Regions from separate parts of the Mycobacterium sp. EPa45 genome, predicted to be linked through region 2. Evidence: predicted binding sites of a transcription regulator. Region 2 holds the regulator's gene; each other region holds the start of a gene.

Region 1 (2,200 bases), 330 kb from region 2:
CCAGGTACAGCGGCCGCTCCGAGTGGTCCTCGAACACCGCAAGGTAGTGCATCGCCTCGCTGGCCATCCGGATGACGTCGCGCATCGGCAGCCGCCCGGTGCCGCCGGTACGCGCCCAGCCGGCCGCCTGTTCCAGTTCGCTCAGCGTCGTCGTCACGATCACGGTCACCGGCAGCCCGCGGTGCTGTCCGAGCGCGCCGGATTCCACGGCCGCCTTCAGACCGAGCTTCACCCCGTCGTGGCAGCGCTGCTCGGGGCTGCGGGTATCGCGGTCCTCAGTGCCGTCGGGCAGATGCCGGCCGGGCCGAACCGCGGCCGTGACCGCTTCGATATAGGCGCGGCTCTCCGGATCCACCCAGCCGGAGATTCGGCTCATCCCGTCGGGACCCTGTCGGCCCATCCGCAGCCCGCGGCGGCGGGCGCGATCCTCGTCGGTGAATGTGCCGTCCGGATTCAGGCAGTCGGCGATTTCGACCCCGATCGCGGCCACGAACTTCGAATCCTGTTCTCGTGCACGCCGAACCAGTGCCCGTTCGGCGGCCTCCCGGTCGGCCGCCGCGACCGAGACGGGCAGCCGGTCGAGTGCATGGCACACCGCCGCGACATGGTCGTCGCCGACCTCACCGGCCTCGACAGCGGCAGCAAGCGACGGCAGCTCCGGTGGCAGCGTCGGCCCGGTCGGCGATCGGCGGTGCCGCAGGCGCGCCGCCACCGCGAACCGGCGTTTGACCTCCCCGGCGGTCAGGCGCAGCCGGGTGGCCAGGACGTCGCGTACCTTGACCCCGGCGGGCATACCCCCACCGTCGACCGGTTCGGCGATCTCTCCGAACATGCGGTAGGACAGCCCGCGGTTAGTCCGCTGCTGGTGCTCCAGCCGTTCGGCCACCTCGATACGAAAAGCGTTGCCCGCCAGATCTGTACACATCGACCGCAGCCGGGTGTGAGCGGCGTCGACGGCATCGAGCTCCGCTCGCACCCGGTCATGCACCGCCTGGGCGGTGAGGGGTTCGCACACGGAAGACATGACTGCACGCTATCGAACAAATGTGCGACCCCAACAGAAAAAGCGGCCGCCTGTGGACGAATCCGGATCTGGGGATAACCCTCGGTCTGCGACCTGTCCCGTGCACCGAGATACTGGAGTCATGGCTGACGACGCGTCCCTGGAACCGATCGGCGCGGTACAGCGCACCCAGGTCGGACGTGAGGCCACCGAGCCCATGCGCGAGGACATCCGCCTGCTCGGCGCGATCCTCGGCGACACCGTGCGCGAACAGAACGGCGACGAGGTGTTCGACCTCGTCGAGAAGGCCCGTGTCGAGTCCTTCCGGGTGCGGCGATCCGAGATCGATCGGTCCGAGCTGGCCCGGCTGTTCGACGGCATCGACGTCCACCGGGCCATCCCGGTCATCCGCGCATTCACGCACTTCGCCTTGCTGGCCAACGTCGCCGAGGACATCCACCGCGAGCGGCGTCGGGCCATCCACGTCGCGGCCGGTGAGCCGCCGCAGGACAGCACCCTGGCCGCCACTTACGAGAAGCTCGACGCCGCCGACCTCGACGCGGCCACCGTCGCCGACGCCTTGAAGGGTGCGCTCGTCGCGCCGGTGATCACCGCCCACCCGACTGAGACCCGCAGGCGCACCGTGTTCGACACCCAGCACCGGATCACGCAGCTGATGCGGCTGCGAATGCACGGTCAGGACGAGACCGAGGACGGCCGGCCGGTCGAGACCGAGCTGCGCCGTCAGATCCTGACGCTCTGGCAGACCGCACTGATCCGGTTGTCGCGGTTGAAGATTCAGGACGAGATCGAAGTAGGCCTGCGGTACTACCCGGCGGCCTTCTTCGAGGTGATCCCGAAGGTGAACGCCGAAGTGCGCGACGCGCTGCGGGCCCGCTGGCCCGGCGCCGACCTGCTGCCCGAGCCGATCCTGCGGCCCGGTTCGTGGATCGGTGGCGACCGCGACGGCAACCCGAACGTCACCGCCGACGTGGTGCGGCTGGCCACCGGCAGCGCCGCCTACACCGCGCTGGGCCACTACTTCGCCGAGCTCAACAAGCTCGAGCAGGAATTGTCGATGTCGGCGCGGCTGGTGAAGACCACCGACGCTCTCGTCACGCTGGCCGACGCCTGCCATGAGCCGGCCCGGATGGACGAGCCCTACCGGCGGGCACTGCGGGTGGTGCACGCCCGGCT
Region 2 (2,200 bases):
AGGGACGCCGAATCCAGCTTGTTCAGATCACGGATGCGTTGCATGACCTGTCCGGCGGGTGCATCGGGGGCGACGCGGCCGGCCAGCTGCTGCAGCGTCTCTCCTGTCTGCACCTGAACCACGGCGAGCTGGTCGGGCATCTGCTCGGTGGCTGCGGGCGAACCGCTGAAGTGGCCGACCAGCCCGAGCCACAGCGTGATCAGCGCGGCCACCCCGGCCAGTGCGATCGTGACGGCCGTGCTGACCGGCCGGCGCGTATGCGGTGCCCGCGAGAAGGCGACACCGGTGCCGCGGTACTGGATCGGCGCGATGGCCGGCCGGGCCGGGTGCGGCCGGTAGGCCCGTGGCCCGGCCGGACGGTGCCGAGCTGGGGCGACAGGTGCGCCGGACGTCCGCCGGTACACCGGTGCCGAGATGAAAACCTGTCGATCATCGATGACTGTCACGTCTGTGTCCTTCCTTCGAGGCCGCCCGTGTTCGCTCTTGTGTTCGAAATATACTCGATCATGCGTTCGAAAACCGAACATGTGAGCGAGCGTGTTCGAAGAATAAATCCGGCCACCGACAAGTTTTGTTCCGCCGACCGTCGGCCGGCACCGGATCGCGACACGGTCGAACAAATGTTTGAATTTCGACGCACACGCGACTACATTCGGCCTCATGAGCGACCGCAGTGAGACATCGGGTACCGACACCAGCCGCCGCGACAACGCCGAATCCGGGTTGACGGAGCGGCAGCGAACCATCCTCGACGTGATCCGGGCCTCGGTCACCAGCCGCGGCTATCCCCCGAGCATTCGTGAGATCGGCGATGCCGTCGGCCTCACGTCCACGTCATCGGTGGCACACCAGTTGCGCACCCTGGAGCGCAAGGGCTATCTGCGTCGTGACGCCAACCGGCCCCGTGCCGTCGACGTGCGCGGCGCCGATGATGCCGTCACCGCGGTGCGCACCGAGGTCGCCGGTTCGGACGCGCTGCCCGAGCCGACGTTCGTGCCCGTGCTCGGGCGCATCGCGGCCGGCGGCCCGATCCTGGCCGAGCAAGCCGTCGAAGATGTCTTCCCGCTCCCGCGCGAGCTGGTCGGTGAGGGCTCACTGTTCCTGCTGAAGGTCGTCGGCGAGTCCATGGTCGACGCCGCGATCTGCGACGGTGACTGGGTCGTGGTACGTCAGCAGAATGTGGCCGACAACGGCGACATCGTCGCCGCGATGATCGACGGTGAAGCAACCGTCAAGACGTTCAAGCGCACCGGTGGCCAGGTCTGGCTGATGCCGCATAACCCGGCATTCGACCCGATTCCCGGTAACGACGCTGCCATCCTCGGCAAGGTCGTCACCGTCCTCCGCAAGGTCTGACAGGGAGGCGAGAGCCTCACTCCGCCTTGTGGAATCCGTTCGCCTGCGCGAGTTCCTCACTGGCGAACCACACTTCGGGCACGGTGTCGTTGTAGAGCGCCGAGTCCGGTGTGTAGTACAGACCCGAATGCGTATTGGCTTTGACCACGTAACCGTCCGGCGCCTGATAGGGATCTGACAGGGGAAGGTGAATCGCGGGGCGGTTCGACGCGTTTTCGGCGTGGACATCGGACTGCAGTACCTCGGCGGGCGCCGTCGAAGCATCCTCCTCGACATCGACCACGTCGGACTCGACGATTTGCTCGGGCTCGGGCTCGACCGGTTCCGGTTCCGGTTCCGGTTCGGGCTCGGCGGCGCGACGACGCCGCGGCGTGCCGAGCTCACCCAAGTTGAGTCGCCACATCGCCTGCGAATCCTCGAGATTCACTGCCGCATGGCGGCCCGAATCGCTCGATTCCTCGTCCTCGAGATCCTCGACCTCGGCGTACTCGAACTCGGCAGGAGCCTCGTCGACGTCGTCGGCGTCGTACTCACCGGTCTGCCCGGTCTGCTCGGCCTCGTCGGGAATGCGGGTCGGCGTGGTGTCGATGGAGTCTTGATCGCCGTCGAACACATCCTCGGGTCCGGGCTGCGACTTCTCGTCTCCCTCGGGTGCCCAGCCGAAGCCCGGCGCCACGGCGACCTGCGCCGGGCCGCCGTCGGGAAGGGTCGAGAAGCGCGAGCCTGGTGAGGCGTCCGCCCCGCGGGCGGCCTCACTCGGCCAGTGATCGTCGTCGTCGTAATCCGAGTCGTGGAAGTCGTCCTCGATCTCGTCACCGGCGCGCCGGCGGCGCTGCAGCCACAG
Region 3 (2,200 bases), 820 kb from region 2:
CGAAGGATCCGGACAGTGTGCAGTGGCCGGCCGAGGTGGTGGCCGATGGGCCGATCGCATTGGCCCGGCTGATTCCTGCCGGGGTGGATGTCCGCGGTAACTCGACGCGCGCCCGAATAGTGCTGTTTCGCAAGCCGATCGAGCGGCGGGCCAAGGACTCGATCGATCTGACCGATCTCTTGCACGACATTCTGGTCGCGCAGGTGGCCACTTATCTCGGGGTCGAGCCGTCAGTCATCGACCCGAGCCTCGAAGACGACTAAGCGGGCCTCGAGGGCCCGCGTCGTCATGGAACTAGGTGTCTTGTCAGATGTCGTACTAGATGATGCCGCGCTTGAGGCGACGACGCTCCCGCTCGGAGAGCCCGCCCCAGATACCGAAGCGCTCATCGTTGGCCAAGGCGTACTCGAGGCACGCGTCCTTGACTTCACAGCCCAAGCAGATGCGCTTGGCCTCACGGGTGGAACCACCCTTTTCGGGGAAGAACGCTTCAGGATCGGTCTGCGCGCACAGCGCGCGCTCCTGCCACTGGTCCTCCTCGTCGATTGACTCCGGGGTCGCATCGATGATCGGGTCTGGCACCAAACTCAAGTGAGCGCGTGCCATTACCCCCATCGTCTGCGATCCGGGAATGGACTGCGGCATCCCCATCGCGCCGATGACGTGCTCATAGGACATTTCCGCCTCCTCACCTGGTTTCGTAGATCTTTTGCATGTCGCCCACTATTGAAGTGTGCCCAACTCGTTCGAACACTTGGTCGAATCGCGGTCTGAGACACCGAAACCGGCTGGTCCGACCGGGAAATGACACTGATGTGATTAGACACTTCGAAGGTGCTTCGCGCAAGCGAATGAACCGAAATTAATACCATTTTCCTTGGAAAATCCGGCGAGTCGATGCCCCGGCGTGTCTTGAGAGTGACCCGATCGTGACCGCGTGCGTCGCCGAGAGGGCCGACCGCCTAGTGTCGGTCGGTGTGAAGATCACCGTTCTGGTCGGCGGCGTCGGGGGCGCCCGCTTCCTGCTGGGAGTGCAGCGACTGCTCGGACTGGGCCAGTTCGCCCGCCAAATTTCCGGAGCCACAGGCGATCTTGATCACGTGCTGACCGCCGTGGTCAACATCGGCGACGACGCGTGGATGCACGGCGTGCGCATCTGTCCCGACCTTGACACCTGCATGTACACCTTAGGTGGAGGTATCGACCCCGAGCGTGGCTGGGGACATCGCAACGAGACGTGGCATGCCAAAGAGGAATTGGCGGCCTACGGCGTGCAACCGGATTGGTTCGGGTTGGGCGACCGGGATCTGGCCACGCATCTGGTGCGAAGCCAAATGCTGCGCGCCGGATATCCGCTGTCCCAGGTGACCGAGGCGCTGTGCCACCGCTGGACTCCCGGCGCCACCCTGCTCCCCGCGAGCGACGACCGGTGCGAAACCCATGTGGTGATCGACGATCCGGACACCGGCGACCGCAAGGCCATTCACTTCCAGGAGTGGTGGGTGCGTTATCGCGCCCAGGTGACCACTCACAGCTTCGCGTTCGTGGGCTCCGAAAACGCCACTGCCGGACCCGGTGTCGTGGACGCGATCACCGACGCCGACGTCGTGATCTTGGCGCCGTCGAACCCGGTGGTGAGCATCGGTGCAATCCTGGCGATCCCCGGCGTGCGCGCGGCGCTGCGCTCCACACCAGCCCCGGTCATCGGCTACTCCCCCATCATCGGCGGAAAGCCGTTGCGCGGCATGGCCGACGAATGCCTGTCGGTGATCGGGGTGGAAACCTCCTCACAGGCCGTCGCCCATCACTACGGCGCACGGTCGGCGACCGGGATCCTGGACTACTGGATGGTCTCCGAGGGCGACCACGCCGAAATCCCGGGAATCACCGTCAAATCGGTACCCCTGCTGATGTCCGACCCGACGGCCACCGCCGAGATGGTTCGTGCCGGGCTGGCACTCACGGGTGTGATGCCGTGACAGTCGGCTCGAGTCCAACGGCGCCGCCCGGCGGCGACCACGGTTCCGCGGCTCCCGTCGAAATCCTGCCGGTGCCCGGACTTCCGGAGTTCCGCCCCGGCGACGATCTTGCCGCCGCCCTCATCACAGCCGCCCCCTGGTTGCGCGACGGCGACATCGTCGTGGTCACCAGCAAGGTGATGTCCAAATGTGAGGGCCGCATTGTCGCCGCACCCGCAGAT
Region 4 (2,200 bases), 610 kb from region 2:
GCCTCGACGAGGCGTTTTACGTCGAGCGAGCCAGCACCGACGCGCAACGCGTGCTGGCGGCCGGTGACGTCGACACCGACTCGGTGCCGTACTTCTCGCTGGTGATCCTGCCCGGCGGCGAACGGTCCAAGCCGGTGACCGGCGGGGTCACGGTGGTGGGCCTCGGACCCGGTGACGTGGAGTGGATGACGCCGCAGAGCCGTCAGGAGCTCGCGACGGCCACCGATCTGATCGGTTATGGACCGTACCTGGACCGGGTGCCCGCGCGGGCGGGGCAGCGTCGTCACCCCAGCGACAACACCGACGAGCCGGCGCGGGCGCGGCTGGCGTGTGAGCTGGCCGAGCAGGGACATGCGGTCGCGGTGGTCTCATCTGGCGACCCCGGCGTGTTCGCGATGGCCACCGCGGTGCTCGAGGAAGCCAAGCAGTGGCCGAACGTCGCGGTGCGGGTGATCCCGGCGATGACGGCAGCACAGGCCGTCGCCAGCCGGGTCGGCGCACCGTTGGGCCATGACTACGCGGTGATCTCGTTGTCCGACCGGCTCAAGCCGTGGGACATCATCGCCACCAGGCTGTCCGCCGCGGCGAAGGCCGACCTGGTGCTGGCGATCTATAACCCGGCGTCCAAGAGCCGCACCTGGCAGGTCGCCGCGATGCGCGATCTGCTGTTGGAGCACCGCGAACCAGGCACGCCGGTGGTGATCGGCCGTGATGTGTCGGGACCGCGCGAATCGGTGAAGGTGGTGCGGCTGGGTGAACTGGATCCGGCCGATGTCGACATGCGGTGCCTGCTGATCGTGGGCTCGTCGCAGACGCAGTGGTACGGCGACACCGTGTTCACGCCGCGGCGTTACCCCAGCTGACCTCTGGACGAATCCGCCTTTGCGGCAAGCTTTTTGGTAGGTCCCCCATCTCTGACCCTATCCTCAAGAATTTCTTTGGCCTCATCGACCACACGCGTCACAATCGGGCCGAATCTGTCGGGACATCGAACTACTGTTCGAATTGTGATGGAAGTGCTGGACGATGTACTGACCGCCTGGGACAAGATTGCGGCACTTCCTGCGGACGCCATGACTGCTCCCGAACTGCTGTCCGTGCTCGAACGTATAGAGCGGCTGCGCCGGTTACTGCCCGCGGTCGAGCACAGCGTCCTGACACAGCTGCAATCGCAGACCACGCCTGTCGATCTGGGCGCCAAGTCCTGGCGAGCCGTACTCACGAACCGACTCGCCATCACCGGGGCCGACGCCGCCCGACGACTGAGTGACGCCGCCGAGCTGGGACCGCGGCAATCGCTGACCGGAGAAGCTCTTCCACCGGCACTGCCCGCGACAGCGTCCGCCCAAGCGCGCGGCGAGATCGGCACCGACCATGTGGCAGTGATCCGGTCATTTATGGACCACTTGCCCGCGTCCGTCGATATCGGAACCCGCGAGCACGCAGAAGCTCAACTGGCCGGACTGGCCGGCGGGCTCAGCCCAGAAGGTCTGCGAAAACTAGCCAATCAGCTGATGGCCATGATCAACCAGGACGGCGATCTCGACGACGAACGCGACCAGGCCCGCAAGCGCGGCCTAAAGGTTGGGGCACAACAGGTCGACGGTATGAGCAAGGTGTCAGGGTGGATAGATCCCGAACTGCGGGCGGCATGGGACGCCATCCTCGCGAAACTCGCCGCCCCCGGCTACTGCAACGCAGACGACGAATCACCCTGCGTGGATGGCACTCCCAGTCGTGATCAGATCCAGAACGATTCGCGCTCGTCCGGACAGCGCGCTCACGATGCACTCAAGACGGTGTGCATGGCCATGCTCTCCTCCGGACAGCTCGGTCAGCACAACGGGCTGCCCGTCACCATCGTCGTCACCACCACCCTCGAGCAGCTGACGTCCGCCGCCGGGCTGGCCCACACCGGCGGCGGCACCTACCTGCCCATGCCGACGGTGATCCGGATGGCCGCCCGCGCCCACCCCTACCTGACCGTGTTCGAATCACCAAGAGAGATCAAGCTTTACTACGGGCGCGCGCGCCGCACCGCAAGCCCAGGTCAGCGCCTCGCGCTCTATGCGATCGACAAAGGCTGCACCAAGCCCGATTGCACGGCGTCGGCCTACCACACCCAAGTCCACCATGCGGCTCGCGACTTCGCCCATGGCGGCCGAACCGACATCAACGAGCTCACTCTGGCCTGCGGATG

What was found. The regulator LexA, encoded in region 2, represses DNA repair genes until DNA is damaged. The targets are predictions, from matches to a motif close to CGAACANNTGTTCG.
Region 1: a site for LexA is predicted at 1,038-1,051, ahead of AB431_RS13420 (HNH endonuclease signature motif containing protein). Genes of this name have one in related genera too.
Region 3: a site for LexA is predicted at 748-761, ahead of cofD (2-phospho-L-lactate transferase). Genes of this name have one in related genera too.
Region 4: a site for LexA is predicted at 990-1,003, ahead of AB431_RS14735 (HNH endonuclease signature motif containing protein). Genes of this name have one in related genera too.

What each region holds. Positions count from the first base shown of each region.
Region 1 is NZ_CP011773.1:2,818,814-2,821,013, forward strand. It holds gene AB431_RS13420 (HNH endonuclease signature motif containing protein) at 1-1,024, opposite strand, end outside; gene ppc (phosphoenolpyruvate carboxylase) at 1,146-2,200, shown strand, end outside.
Region 2 is NZ_CP011773.1:2,488,368-2,490,567, reverse strand. It holds gene AB431_RS11820 (LysM peptidoglycan-binding domain-containing protein) at 1-446, opposite strand, end outside; gene lexA (transcriptional repressor LexA) at 661-1,356, shown strand; gene AB431_RS11810 (LGFP repeat-containing protein) at 1,373-2,200, opposite strand, start outside.
Region 3 is NZ_CP011773.1:1,669,161-1,671,360, reverse strand. It holds gene AB431_RS07870 (metallopeptidase family protein) at 1-263, shown strand, start outside; gene AB431_RS07865 (WhiB family transcriptional regulator) at 319-678, opposite strand; gene cofD (2-phospho-L-lactate transferase) at 978-1,979, shown strand; gene AB431_RS07855 (coenzyme F420-0:L-glutamate ligase) at 1,976-2,200, shown strand, end outside.
Region 4 is NZ_CP011773.1:3,096,677-3,098,876, reverse strand. It holds gene AB431_RS14740 (precorrin-2 C(20)-methyltransferase) at 1-863, shown strand, start outside; gene AB431_RS14735 (HNH endonuclease signature motif containing protein) at 1,011-2,200, shown strand, end outside.